Regions from separate parts of the Raoultella sp. genome, predicted to be linked through region 2. Evidence: riboswitches for the same ligand, from Rfam matches in the RefSeq annotation. Region 2 holds a riboswitch; each other region holds the start of a gene.

Region 1 (4,488 bases), on a different contig from region 2:
GCTTCGAGCCACTGTCCGCCGCCTTTGGTGAATAAGGTCACCGGGACGCGACGGCCTTCATTTTCACGCAGCAGGCCATCAACGATTTTGTGCATGTAATATAGTGAGAACTGCTGATAATCGCGGCCAGTCAGCACGCCACCCCAGGTATCGAAAATCATCACCGACTGGGCACCCGCTTTGATTTGAGCGTTCAGGTACAGCGTGACGCTTTTGGCCAGCTTTTCGAGCAGCGCATGCAGCGCCTGCGGGTCGGCATACATCATTTTCTTGATCACGGTGAAGGCCTTGCTGCTCCCCCCTTCAACCATATAGGTCGCCAGCGTCCACGGGCTACCGGAGAAGCCAATCAGTGGAACCTCGCCTTTTAGTTCGCGGCGAATCGTCCGCACGGCATTCATCACGTAGCCGAGCTCATCTTCCGGATCGGGCACCGGCAGTTTGTCGACATCGGCCTTGCAGGTAATCGTCGAGGTGAAACGGGGGCCTTCACCAGTTTCGAAATAGAGCCCCAGCCCCATGGCGTCCGGGATGGTCAAAATGTCCGAGAAGAGGATCGCCGCGTCCAGCGCATAGCGGCGCATCGGCTGCAATGTGACTTCGCAGGCCAGCTCGGCGTTTTTACACAGCGACATAAAGTCGCCCGCCTGGGCGCGAGTGGCTTTGTACTCCGGTAAATAGCGGCCCGCCTGGCGCATCATCCACACCGGGGTCACATCAACGGGTTGGCGCAGCAGCGCACGCAGATAACGATCGTTCTTCAGTTCGGTCATTTTGCAGTTCCTTAAGCGTCAGGCCGTTATTGTATCACGTCATTCCTCGTCAGCCCGACACATTGCCACAGTGTCTTCTATCAGACGGCGCGCTACCGTACCCGGCGGCGGCAGCAGCGGTAAATCGTCATAGCGATACCAGCCAGCCTGCAGCAGCTCTTTCTTGTCGATCACAATGTCGCCGCTATCATATTCCGCCATAAATGCGGTCATTAGCGACTGCGGGAACGGCCATGGCTGGGAGGTCACATAGCGCAGATTTTTCACCTTCAGACCGCACTCTTCCATCACCTCACGGGCAACCGCCTCCTCAAGGGTCTCCCCCACTTCGACAAATCCAGCCAGCACCGTATGTACGCCATTACGATGGCGGGTGTGCTGTGCCAGCAAGATCGAGTCGTCCCGGCGAATCGCCACGATCATGCAGGGTGCGATTTGCGGGTAATAACGCTCGCGGCAGTGGTTGCAGAGCATCGCCCATTCGGTTTTGCTGGGATGCATAGGATGCCCGCAGTAACCGCAAAATTGATGCGAGCGGTAAAATTCGGCGAGCTGAACCCCGCGTCCCGCCAGCTGAAACAGTCCCGGATCCTGATCCAATAACTGCCGCAACGATCCCATATCATGCCGACGATCCTGGCGCACCATCCATACCGCGTCGCCTTGCCATTCGCCAATATGCAGCGCGTGCTGGCCGACAAGATTGAAATTTACCGCTTCGCCATGTGGTAATTCCCCATCGGGTAACCATAATTTTTGTTCGTGACTGACGATCCACCAGCCGCGATCTAATTTTTCAATAATACGATCCATATCTATTGCACTACCTTCGTTTTACTGGCACTTTTAACATTATATTTACATTTTGGTGAGCAACGTTATTTTCTTAATCTTGCGGAGTCAACCATGTTAAACCAGCTGGAAAACCTGACGAAACGTGTTGGAGGCAGTAATGAACTGGTCGATCGCTGGCTGCATGTACGTAAGCATTTGCTCGTCGCTTACTACAAGCTGGTTGGCCTGAAACCGGCAAAAGAATCCTTTATGCGGCTTAACGAAAAGGCGCTGGATAACTTTTGCCAAAGCCTGGTGGATTATCTCTCCTCCGGCCATTTTAGTATTTATGAACGTATTCTTGGCGAAATGGAAGGTGATACGCCGCTTTTGGCGGCCACCAGGCTCTATCCGCAGCTGGAAGCCAATACCCAGCAAATTATGGATGACTACGACTCCTGCCTCGAAAACGCCATCGATCACGATAATTATCTTGAGTTCCAGCAGGCTCTGTCCGATATCGGCGAAGCGCTGGAAGCCCGCTTTGCGCTGGAAGATAAGCTGATAGCCCTCGCCATTTCGTGCAACCTGCAAGACAACGTCAGCGACAATATCGCGCCGACGGCTTGAGTTGTGAATCGTTAGCGAGTAATTTACAGACATTCTCCCTCTACGGAGGGAGTTGTTATCTTGTCGGAGTGCCCATTTTCCACACTGGAAAAGGCTGAGACCGTTAATTCGGGATCCGCGGAACCTGATCAGGTTAATACCTGCGAAGGGAACAAGAGTAAACTGCGTTTAGCATCTGCCTCTTCATGGCCGATCGCATCTGTTACTCCATCCGTCGTCTGGCAAGCCATATCCTGTTTAACTGGAATGAGCTATGTCTACAACATCACTTACGCGTCGAGAGCAACGCGAACGCGCCCAGCGCTTTATCGACACCCTGGAAGGCACCGCATTTCCCAATTCGCAGCGCATCTATATCCGCGGTTCGCAGGAAGATATTCGCGTGCCGATGCGCGAAATTCAGCTTAGCCCGACGCTTATCGGCGGCAGCAAAGACCATCCTCAGTATGAAGCAAACGAAGCCATCCCGGTCTACGACACGTCCGGCCCCTATGGCGATCCGCACATCGCGATAAACGTTCAGCAGGGTCTGGCGAAACTGCGTCAACCGTGGATTGATGCGCGTCGCGACTGCGAAACGCTTAGCGATCGCAGCTCAGCCTATACCAGAGAGCGGCTGGCGGATGATAGTCTTAACGCGCTGCGCTTTTCCGGTCTGCTTACGCCCAGGCGCGCCATCGTCGGGAAATGCGTGACGCAGCTGCACTATGCCCGTCAGGGGATTGTCACCCCTGAGATGGAATTCATCGCCATTCGCGAAAATATGGGTCGCGAACGCATTCGTGGCGAAGTGCTGCGCCACCAACATCCGGGCGAAGGTTTTGGCGCTCGCCTGCCGGAGAATATCTCCGCGGAGTTCGTCCGGGATGAAGTCGCCGCCGGCCGCGCGATCATTCCAGCCAATATCAACCATCCTGAGTCGGAACCGATGATTATCGGCCGTAATTTTCTGGTGAAGGTCAACGCCAACATCGGTAACTCGGCGGTTACCTCTTCCATTGAAGAGGAGGTGGAAAAACTGGTGTGGTCGACGCGCTGGGGCGCTGACACGGTCATGGATTTGTCCACCGGGCGTTATATTCACGAAACCCGCGAGTGGATCCTGCGCAATAGCCCGGTCCCTATCGGTACCGTCCCCATCTACCAGGCGCTGGAGAAGGTGAACGGTATCGCCGAAAACCTCACCTGGGAAGCCTTCCGCGACACGCTGCTGGAGCAGGCAGAGCAAGGCGTTGACTATTTCACCATCCATGCCGGCGTCCTGCTGCGCTACGTGCCGATGACCGCCGGACGGCTGACCGGCATCGTCTCCCGCGGCGGGTCGATCATGGCGAAATGGTGCCTTTCCCATCATCAGGAGAATTTCCTGTATCAGCATTTCCGTGAAATCTGCGCAATCTGCGCCGCCTATGATGTCTCGCTCTCCTTAGGCGATGGCCTGCGCCCGGGTTCGATTCAGGATGCCAACGACGAAGCCCAGTTTGCCGAACTGCATACCCTGGGCGAGCTAACCAAAATCGCCTGGGAATATGATGTACAGGTCATGATTGAAGGACCGGGCCACGTCCCCATGCAGATGATCCGCCGCAATATGACCGAAGAGCTGACCCACTGCCACGAAGCACCGTTCTACACTCTTGGGCCATTAACCACCGATATCGCTCCCGGCTATGACCACTTCACCTCCGGTATCGGCGCGGCGATGATCGGCTGGTTCGGCTGCGCGATGCTCTGCTACGTCACACCGAAAGAGCATCTCGGCCTGCCCAATAAAGAGGACGTGAAACAGGGATTGATCACCTACAAAATCGCCGCGCATGCCGCAGACCTCGCCAAAGGGCACCCTGGGGCACAGATCCGCGATAACGCCATGTCCAAAGCGCGGTTTGAATTCCGCTGGGAAGACCAGTTTAACCTCGCGCTCGACCCGTTCACCGCCCGCGCCTATCACGATGAAACGCTGCCGCAGGAGTCCGGCAAAGTCGCCCATTTCTGCTCCATGTGCGGGCCTAAATTCTGTTCAATGAAAATCACCCAGGAAGTCCGCGATTATGCCGCCCGACAGCATATCGAAGCCGGTATGGCCGACAAATCCCAGGACTTCCGCGCTCTTGGCGGTGAGATCTATTTACGTAAGGAGCAAGCCTGATGTATCAACCCGATTTTCCATCCGTCCCTTTCCGCTTAGGACTCTACCCGGTCGTCGATAGCGTAGAGTGGATTGAACGTTTGCTGACTGCGGGCGTTCGTACTATTCAACTGCGCATCAAAGATAAACGCGACAGCGAAGTGGAAGACGATGTGGTCGCCG
Region 2 (4,488 bases):
CACCGCATCAACCTGACCGGCCAGCAGGGCGCTGGTCAGCTGGAAATTGACGTTAATCAGCTTGATACTTTGTGGATCGATATGGGCATGTTGCGCCATCGTCGCCAGCGTAGCCTGCTCAATACCACTTACCGAATAGCCGACTTTTTTCCCTTTCAGGTCAGCGGGAGTTTTGATGCTTTTATCCAGGGCGATGACCGTGTTCAACGGCGAGTTAATCAATGTACCGACCCGCACCAGCGGCAGACCCTCATCAGCGAAAAAGTGCACCTGCGGCTGATAGGTGATAGCCAGATCTGCCTGGCCGGCTGCCACCAGACGCGGCGGCAGGGCCGGGTCCGACGGCGGTACGATCTTAACGTCCAGTCCTTGTGCTTTAAAGGCGCCAATTTGTTCCGCCACCATAATCGGCGCATGGTCCGGGTTAATGTACCAGTCCAGCACCAGGGTCAGCTTCTCGTTGGCCATCGCCTGTCCACTGAGAAGCGCGGTTAATGCGGCTGCGGTGAAAACGGGTTTACGCATGATGATTCCTTATTCCGGCATCCAGTTGATCAGCCGGTGTAATAGAGTATCCACTGCCAGCCATAGCAGAATGGTCAGCAGCACTAAAATAAACAGCGCCGCAAAGCAAACATCGGTTTGCATGCGCGCATTCGCATTGAGCATCACATAGCCCAGTCCTTCGGCGGACCCGACCCATTCACCGATGATCGCGCCGATCGGTGCCACGGCAGCGGCCATGCGCAGGCCGGAGCCGAGCGCTGGCAGGGCGGCCATTAAGCGAACATGTCGGAGCTGAGCTCCTGACGAGGCGCCCATCGTACGAGCCAGATCGAGGTAGTCGTGATTAACCCGTCGCAGGCCGTCAAAAAATGCTGACGTCACCGGAAAGAAAATCACCAGAACCGCCATCATCACTTTGGCGCTCATCCCGAAGCCAAACCACAGCACCAGCAGCGGGGCGAGGGCGAAAACCGGAATCGCCTGGCTGGTCAGCACCAGCGGCATCAGCCAGCGCTGTAGGCGCGGCGACATCACCATGCTCAGGGCCAACACCACGCCGAGCAGCACCCCGAGCGCCAGACCACTGAGGATTTCGCTCAAGGTGACCAGCGTGTGCCAGCCCAGCCAGTTGCGGTTATCCCATAGGGCGGCAGCCACCGCCGAGGGCGACGGCAGCAGAAACGCGGGGATGCCGCTGCGACTGAGCAGCCACCAAAACATCAGCAGGCCGCAGAACACCACACCGCCGCGAAAGAGTTTCCCTCTCATCCGTTGGCCCTCATCAGCTGTTGTAGCAGCTCGGCTTGTCCCATCAGCAGCGCCGGATCGTCCGGCGCCCGCGGCGGCGTTCCCGCCAGGTGATGGGAGTCATCAAGGCCACCGGGCGGCGGCGAGAGTACCAGCAGACGGTGGCTGAGCCGGCAGGCTTCCATCGGGTCATGGGTGATCAGCACCACGGTGCGCTGAGTCAGTAGTTCTGCCGCCAGCGTCTGGATACGCGTGCGGGTAAGGGTGTCCAGCGCGGAAAAAGGCTCATCCATTAAAACGATCGGCCGATCTTCATACAGCGTGCGCGCCAGCGCCGCCCGCTGACGCATGCCGCCGGAGAGCGAGGCCGGACGGTCATCGGCGCAGTGGCTGAGCCCCACCTGCTCTAATAATGTCGCGACCCGCTGGCGATCGACGCGCTCCCCGCGCAGACGGGCGCCAAGCGCAACGTTGTCGCGCACGCTCAGCCACGGATAGAGCAGATCTTTTTGCCCCATCCAGGCCAGACGATGACCTAACGGTCGCCCGTCGCTGGCCTGAACCTGACCGTGGGTAGGGGCGGCCAGCCCGGCGATAATCCGCAGCAGACTGGTTTTTCCGGCGCCGCTGGCGCCCAGCAGCGAAACCCACTCTCCAGCGGGAATATCAAACGACAGCCTGTCAAAAATGACCCGCGAGCCGAAGCGCAGACCTAATTCCCGCACCTCAATTGTCGGAATCTTCACTGGGCGACCGCCGCGGCATTCAGTCCCATCTGCCAGAAGTTGGCTTCCAGGCGGGTGGCGGTGGTGAAGATGGCGCTCAGCTCTGCGACGCGCGATTCGCCGCCACGCTGCTGCCAGACGCTCTCCAGCAGACCGATTGCCGTGGTGACGCCGTCGAGATAGCCCGCATCACCGTAGTTACGGATCCAGGATGCATAGGGGTTGTCGGTGAGCCGGGTGGCCGGGTCGTGGAGCAATCCGAGGCCGATTTCTGCATAGCCAGCCACGCAGGGCATCAGCGCAGCCAGCAGATCGAGCGCATCGCCGGAATGACCGATATCCAGCACGTAGCGGGTGTAGTTCACCGTTTCCAATGCTTCGCTTTCGCTGGCCATTGTCGCTTCGTCCAGCCCCCAGTCCGCGCAATAGCCGACGTGCAACGGTAGTTCGCCAAGAATCGCATTCATTGAAGCAGACGCGGCGCGCATCTCCGGGAGCGTGCGCAGTTTGCTGACCAACAGGGCGTAGCACCGGGCAAAGTGGATCAGGAACAGGTAGTCCTGAGTCAGGTAGCGTCGGAAGGCACGTTCTGGCAGGGTTCCCTCGGCAAGCTGGCGGAGAAAAGGATGGGCAACGTACTGTTGCCAGTCGCATCCCGCCTGCTGGCGCAGACGACCATAAATACCCTGGGTAAAGATCGGAAGAATCACAGGACCTCCTGATAGCGGGGAGATCCGGGTGTGCGGAAGTATGAACAGGTAATGGCGGTAAACTGGCAACATTGCCGACCCGTCCCTTCGCTGGCATGACCCAGATCAGGTTCAAAGGGTTCGGCTTACGCCATCTCAGCCCTCACGGGACACCCCTCGGTTGCGCCATGTTATACGGCATTCACTTTTTGATTACAATCCCGGCTGCGGGCGATTTCGCGCCTGGATATGTGACATTGTCACCTTTCATCACCGCTCAATACTCAGCAGCGGCAGAATTCTGCTGCTTAATTAGCTTTCGATGCCTTTTAACGGGTGATTTGTGCCGAATGAAAAGCATATTGAAAAATACTCTGCAACGGTGAACGCCGACCACGTAGCCCGGCTTCTGTCAGCGACAGCGCCGTTTTGCTTTCCCGTTACACTTTCGATAATCAAAAACGAACTATACTTGCGGCGTCTTCATCTCGTATCTGAACTTTCGACATCATTTCATTAGCTTACGCCATTGGACCAGAGTGGCGATGAGGGGGCGTTCAGAGACGTGGTGCCTGTTCGCTGGAGGGATGCATGTTATTAAAAGAGTTAATGATTTTTGATTTATTAAGTACGCCAGTCTGGGTGGTCCATCCTTTTAAAGAGGCTGTCGTCTACTGTAATCAGGCCTCCAGAATCCTTAGCGGAGAGAGGTCGCTGGATGAAATGCGCAAAGGCACGCTCTCCAGCTGTCCGCAGAGCACCCTACAGAATTATCTGTACTACTTCAAAAATACAGCTGAAGTATTCGAAGTATGGACAATTGAAACGACGGAGGGGCCGTCTCCGGTTTATTGTAAAACCAGCCTGATTAAATCAGAAGAATATGACACATTAATTCTTTTCGAAGCGGTCAAAATCCTGCAGCAAAATAACTCGTTTAAGGCGCTCCCCGCGCATCATTACAAACAGCGTAGTCATCGTTTTTTCTCGCGATTTTTTATGACCAGCTCCGCCCCGATGTTGTTGATAGACCCTGCGCAGGACGGACGAATTATTGATGCCAATATCGCCGCGCTGCGGTTTTATAACTATACGGCCGATGAGATGCGCACTCGCCATACCTGGCAAATCAATATCCTGGGAAGGGATGTGCTTCCCGTTATGCACAGCGTGGCAAGCATGCCCGGTGGCCACAAGCCGCTTAATTTTACCCATATTTTGTCTGATGGTTCTGTCCGCTATGTCCAGACTTATGCCGGGCCAGTGGTGCTGAACAATACCCGGTTGATGCTATGTATTATTCATGACATTACGGAAGAGGTGCATCTGAAGGAAGAACTTGAATTTGCGGCCACTCACGATCCTTTAACCGGATTACTTAATCGACGTGAGTTCTATCGCAATGTTGATTCCTCGTTATTTCATTCAGAAGGTTTTTGCCTGCTGCTGGTTGATGTCGATAATTTTAAAGCGATCAATGACAACTACGGACACCAAAAAGGCGATGAGGCGCTGGTGGCTATTTCCCGAATTCTTGAATCCGCCGCCAAAATTCAGGACAAGATCTATCGCTGGGGCGGAGAGGAGTTTTTATTATTTCTCCCGGGGGCGTCCATCGAGACGGCACTGGCAATGGCGGAAGCGATTCGTTACGCGGTCAGCTGTTATCGTATCCCAGAGCACACCGGTACGGTGACGGTCAGTATTGGCGTCGCCATACATCAAGAAGGTGAAGGGATCGATCAGCTGTTTAATCGCGTCGATAAAGCGCTGTATGCCGCGAAGAAAGAAGGGCGAAATCAAGTGAAGCTGCATCTGGT
Region 3 (4,488 bases), on a different contig from region 2:
CGTCGCAGCCTGGGTCGTGGGCCATCGGGGCGGAGATTGCGCCCCGGACCGCGAAGCGCTACTCTTCGCACACAAAAACATATAGGTCGCTGCGGCAGTAGCTGATGCTGTATTCGATGGGGTGCTGGTGCTGATCGAGGGCAACCTGCTTGATCACCAGCACCGGGATGGCGCTGTCCATTTTAATATGCGCCTGAAATTCGGCGTCCGGCATCCGGGCGCTGACGCGCGAGCGGGTTCGCTGCGGCAGAATCTGCTGGCTGCGGAAGTAGTCGTACAGCGAGACACTGATCGCATCGACGTCATGGATCAGGTGCGCAGGCACCCAGGACTCTTCCAGCGAAACCGCGTCCTCGTCAACATAGCGAATGCGTTTGAGCATAAACACATCGCTGCCTGCCACGATGGCCAGTTGCCGGGCAACCTCCTCCGGACATTTGACAACGCGTTTGTGCACCCACAGCGTATCCGGCTTCTTACCGCGTAAAACCACCTGCTGAGTAAAACCGCGCGCTTCTTTCAGCGAATATTCAAAGATATTGTTGATCTGTGTCCCGTAACCCCGCGAACGGGTCACCACGCCTTCGTCTTCCAGCAGCTGGAGCGCTTTGCGTACGGTAATACGCGACACGCCGGTCAGTTGGCTGAGATCGCGTTCACCGGGAAGAATATTGCCGTTTTCCAGCCAGCCGCTGCGCACGGCATCCTTGATCGTGTCGGCAAACTTCAGATAGAGCGGCGCGTTATTCGGCGCCGCAATTCGTTCAACAAGCTGGGTAATTAACCGGGTATGCGCCTGTTCCATTTATCTTTTCCTGGCAGAATCCTCACGCCAGTATATCAGGCTTACCACCACGCGTGGAAATGGTGAACCGGCCCGATACCGTGGCCTACCTCCAGCGAATCCGCCTGTGACAGCGCCGCAGAAAGCCAGCTTTTCGCCTCGGCAACCGTCTCTCCCCAGTCGCGATAGCGTGGGCGCAGCGCCGCCAGCGCCGCGGAGAGCGTACAGCCGGTTCCGTGGGTATTTTTAGTCTGGATCCGCGGCGTGGTGAAGCGCTGCTCGCCATCGCGGGTGAACAGCCAGTCCGGGCTTTCCGCGTTGTCGAGATGACCGCCTTTCATCAGCACCGCGCCGCAGCCCATCGCCAGCAGCGCCCGCCCCTGCTCCAGCATCTCTTTTTCATTTTTCGCGTGCGGTGCATCCAGTAGCGCCGCTGCTTCCGGCAGATTCGGCGTGATCAGCGAAACCTGCGGCAGCAGGCGGGTGCGTAACGTCGCCACCGCTGAAGCCGAGAGCAGCGGATCGCCGCTTTTCGCCAGCATCACCGTATCGAGGACAACGTTCTCAATCTGATAGCGTGTTAAACGCTCCGCCACGGCTTCCACGATATCCGTTTCCGCCAGCATGCCAATTTTCGTGGTATCGATGCGAACGTCGCTGAATACCGAATCCAGTTGCGCGGCAACAAAATCCGGGTCGATGCGATAGACCGACTGCACGCCGCGGGTGTTTTGCGCCACCAGCGCGGTGATAACCGAACAACCATAGGCTCCCAGGGCAGAGAAGGTTTTCAGATCGGCCTGGATCCCCGCGCCGCCGCTGGGGTCGGTACCGGCGATAGTCAGCGCATTAATGCGTTTCATCCTTTGTTCTCCCCGTACAGCGCGTCAAGAAATGCCGGGGTAAAACTGCCCGGTCCTCTGCCGCGCGCCGCCACGCCGCCCGCCTGTTTCATCAGGCCGCAGGCGGCGGCGACGTTTTCGAGGCGATCGCCGGGCATGGCGGTACTGGCTGCCACCACCGCCGAAAGCGCGCAACCGGTTCCCACGACCCGGGTCATTAACAGATTACCGCCGGTGACCGCGCGCGTACGCTGGCCGTCGGTGACGTAATCCACTTCGCCGGTCACGGCAACAATGGTACTGATCTGCCGTGCCAGTGCCTGTGCAGCGGGCAGAGCTGCCACCGCAGTATCAGTGGTATCGACCCCGCGCCCGCCGGCACTCATTCCGGCCAGCGCCATAATCTCGGACGCGTTGCCGCGAATGGCGGCCGGCTGCAGGCTCAGCAATTCATGACAAAACGTGCTGCGCAGGGTTAACGCCCCGACCGCCACAGGATCCAGCGCCCACGGTTTGCCCGCATTTTGCGCGCTGAGTGCCGCGGCGCGCATCGCCTGCGCACGGTCGACGGTTAAGGTTCCGACGTTAATCAGCAGCGCATCCGCGAGCGCCGCAAACTGGCTCGCTTCCTGCGGATCGATCACCATCGCGGGCGAGGCGCCGACCGCCAGTAGGACGTTGGCAGTAAAGGTCTGTACCACATCGTTAGTCATGCAGTGAACAAGGGGGGAATGACGGCGAAAAAGATGTTGCAGGTGCGCAATATGCGCGGCATTGAGAGGCTCAGCTTGCATCGTTTGCTCCAGCCAGGCGATGAAGAAGCAACGACCCTTTGGTCTCTGACTTCCCTACGCTGGCATTATCCAGATCAGGTGGTACGGGTTTTTCTCAGCCTTCACGAAGAAGGGCACCCCGAGTCATTTAAATCAAAATCAAATACTTGCGATTAATGCTCCTCATTAATCCCTGCTGAGGATAATGCCAGCGGGAAGTCCAACAAACAAGCGTTAAAACCTGCATGTGTCCCGGGTTGTGTCCCAGGCGATTCTTTAAACCGGGATCATCAATATCCTCCGCTATCGCCGGAGGTTTATCAGATGCGCCTGCCCGCTGAGTGAGAAGGCAATACCACTATGCCGGAAAAGGAACCCATTGCTCAGAGCAGTCAATCGGTGAGTAATGCGCGGCTACAGGGTTAATGGTTGCTGGTGGCGAGGGCTGTATACCGTTTGCGCCAGATGTTAAGCGGGCAAATTCTGTTACCCATTGGGTGCCGGGGCTGAATGTTACGCCATCCATCCGGACCATAAGAGGATGTGAAGCGTCATACCCCCGCAGAATGACCGTGGCAGGCCGGTCGCCGCTGGCATTGACATCCCGCAGTATAATATTCCGGTATTCCGGGAGAGATGTACCGGAAGCTGTAGGTGAATAGTGGGTATCAAACGAAACGGGCCAGCGCGTGTTGCGCATACAGATGTGCGAATACAGAATATCGCTGACCAACCCTCCACGACTGGCATCACTTTTAATACGCAATCCTGATGTGGTCCCGTCAAGCGTAAGGTTACGTACCAGTACGTCGCTGACGCCCGCATTCACCTCACTTCCGATAGACATGCCGTGCCCTGAATAGAAGTGATTGTCCGTGATGGACAGGTGTCGTGAAGGCCCGCTTCCGGCTTTGATGGCAATATTGTCATCACCGGTACGAATGAAACTGTGAGTAATGGTGACATCCTGCGAGGCGCCGGGGTCTATTCCGTCCGTATTTCTTGCCGTCGCAGGCGTATCAATAATAACGCCCCACAGAGTTGCCCCCTGGACATGGTTGAGAACGATATGAAAGTTTGGAGCATGACGCAGGCGCACGCCATAAATGACAATATCATGCGCATCATCTATCTGAATTAACCTCGGGGCGTTCTGCCTGCCGCCGGTAACAGATTGGGCACGGCGCGCCATTTCCCACCATGTTTCATTCTGACCGGCTATTCGCTCTCCTCCCTGCCCGTCAATCGTCCCTTCCCCTTCAATCCCGCCGCCGACGCTGTTTACCATAGAAATAAAAGCCCTGCAGCCGCCCCCTTTCTGGTCGATGGTTCCACAATGTCCCTGTCCTGTGTCATAGCGTCGGGGGTCATTATCTGCGAGCAACACACTCCCTGCATCAAGTCGCAGAAATACGCCAGAGGGTATTTGTAACGGACCACTTTTGAACGTATTGCCCTGCGGACCAGAGGTCAGGCGTACGGCCTGACCTGCGGGACATTGGTTCAGGGCCTGCTGCAGACGGTGCTGTACGCTGGTGCTGCTCTGATGCGCTTCCGGTGAGAGGGTCGTACAAACAGGTTGCGACAGCTGTGGCGGTTGAACAACGCGGCGGTCGCCGAAAGCCTGCGCGCTAGTAGCGAAAAGTAATATTATTCCGCTCAAGGAAACGACGACGGACTGACATATTCTGATACGTTTAATCATCATATGATCGCCTTAGGGTAAATATCCAGAATGGATGCAGGTCTGTTTTCATTGCGTAGTTTATATGACTTTCACCCGGATTGGATCCGCCGCGGGTAACAGGACCTCAGAGTCATTTAAGGCGACGTCAAAATGAGGCCCCATCAGCGCTATACGTTATCCCGGTGAGTTCAAAGATTGGTTACGTGTCAAGATGATAATATCCATCACTGGTGTTGCTTTATTATTTATGCTGTTAGTAGTTTTATATTTTCCGCCGTTAATTGAAAGGGGAAATAAAAACCACAGGGCATACACCTGGCTATTTTTTAAAAAATTTGCCACTCGCAATGGTTTCCATTAATCACATAAGAAAGTGAAGATAAAGGGAATAAATGTAAATAA

The links. Region 2 has a riboswitch for thiamine pyrophosphate ahead of ACZAHD_RS13865 (TenA family protein). Riboswitches for the same ligand answer to the same signal wherever they lie in the genome.
Region 1: linked by a shared signal. The riboswitch ahead of thiC (phosphomethylpyrimidine synthase ThiC) and the one ahead of ACZAHD_RS13865 (TenA family protein) in region 2 are both predicted to bind thiamine pyrophosphate.
Region 3: linked by a shared signal. The riboswitch ahead of thiM (hydroxyethylthiazole kinase) and the one ahead of ACZAHD_RS13865 (TenA family protein) in region 2 are both predicted to bind thiamine pyrophosphate.

What each region holds. Positions count from the first base shown of each region.
Region 1 is NZ_JBCNNS010000079.1:7,746-12,233, reverse strand. Features, by position in the region: gene hemE (uroporphyrinogen decarboxylase) at 1-773, opposite strand, end outside; gene nudC (NAD(+) diphosphatase) at 813-1,586, opposite strand; gene rsd (sigma D regulator) at 1,680-2,177, shown strand; TPP riboswitch at 2,232-2,345, shown strand; gene thiC (phosphomethylpyrimidine synthase ThiC) at 2,431-4,326, shown strand; gene thiE (thiamine phosphate synthase) at 4,326-4,488, shown strand, end outside.
Region 2 is NZ_JBCNNS010000072.1:17,163-21,650, forward strand. Features, by position in the region: gene ACZAHD_RS13850 (ABC transporter substrate-binding protein) at 1-525, opposite strand, end outside; gene ACZAHD_RS13855 (ABC transporter permease) at 535-1,275, opposite strand; gene ACZAHD_RS13860 (ABC transporter ATP-binding protein) at 1,272-2,000, opposite strand; gene ACZAHD_RS13865 (TenA family protein) at 1,997-2,689, opposite strand; TPP riboswitch at 2,755-2,856, opposite strand; gene ACZAHD_RS13870 (GGDEF domain-containing protein) at 3,260-4,488, shown strand, end outside.
Region 3 is NZ_JBCNNS010000008.1:48,774-53,261, forward strand. Features, by position in the region: gene ACZAHD_RS02555 (PfkB family carbohydrate kinase) at 1-85, shown strand, start outside; gene ACZAHD_RS02560 (GntR family transcriptional regulator) at 59-805, opposite strand; gene thiD (bifunctional hydroxymethylpyrimidine kinase/phosphomethylpyrimidine kinase) at 847-1,647, opposite strand; gene thiM (hydroxyethylthiazole kinase) at 1,644-2,420, opposite strand; TPP riboswitch at 2,455-2,551, opposite strand; gene ACZAHD_RS02575 (glycoside hydrolase family 28 protein) at 2,758-4,107, opposite strand.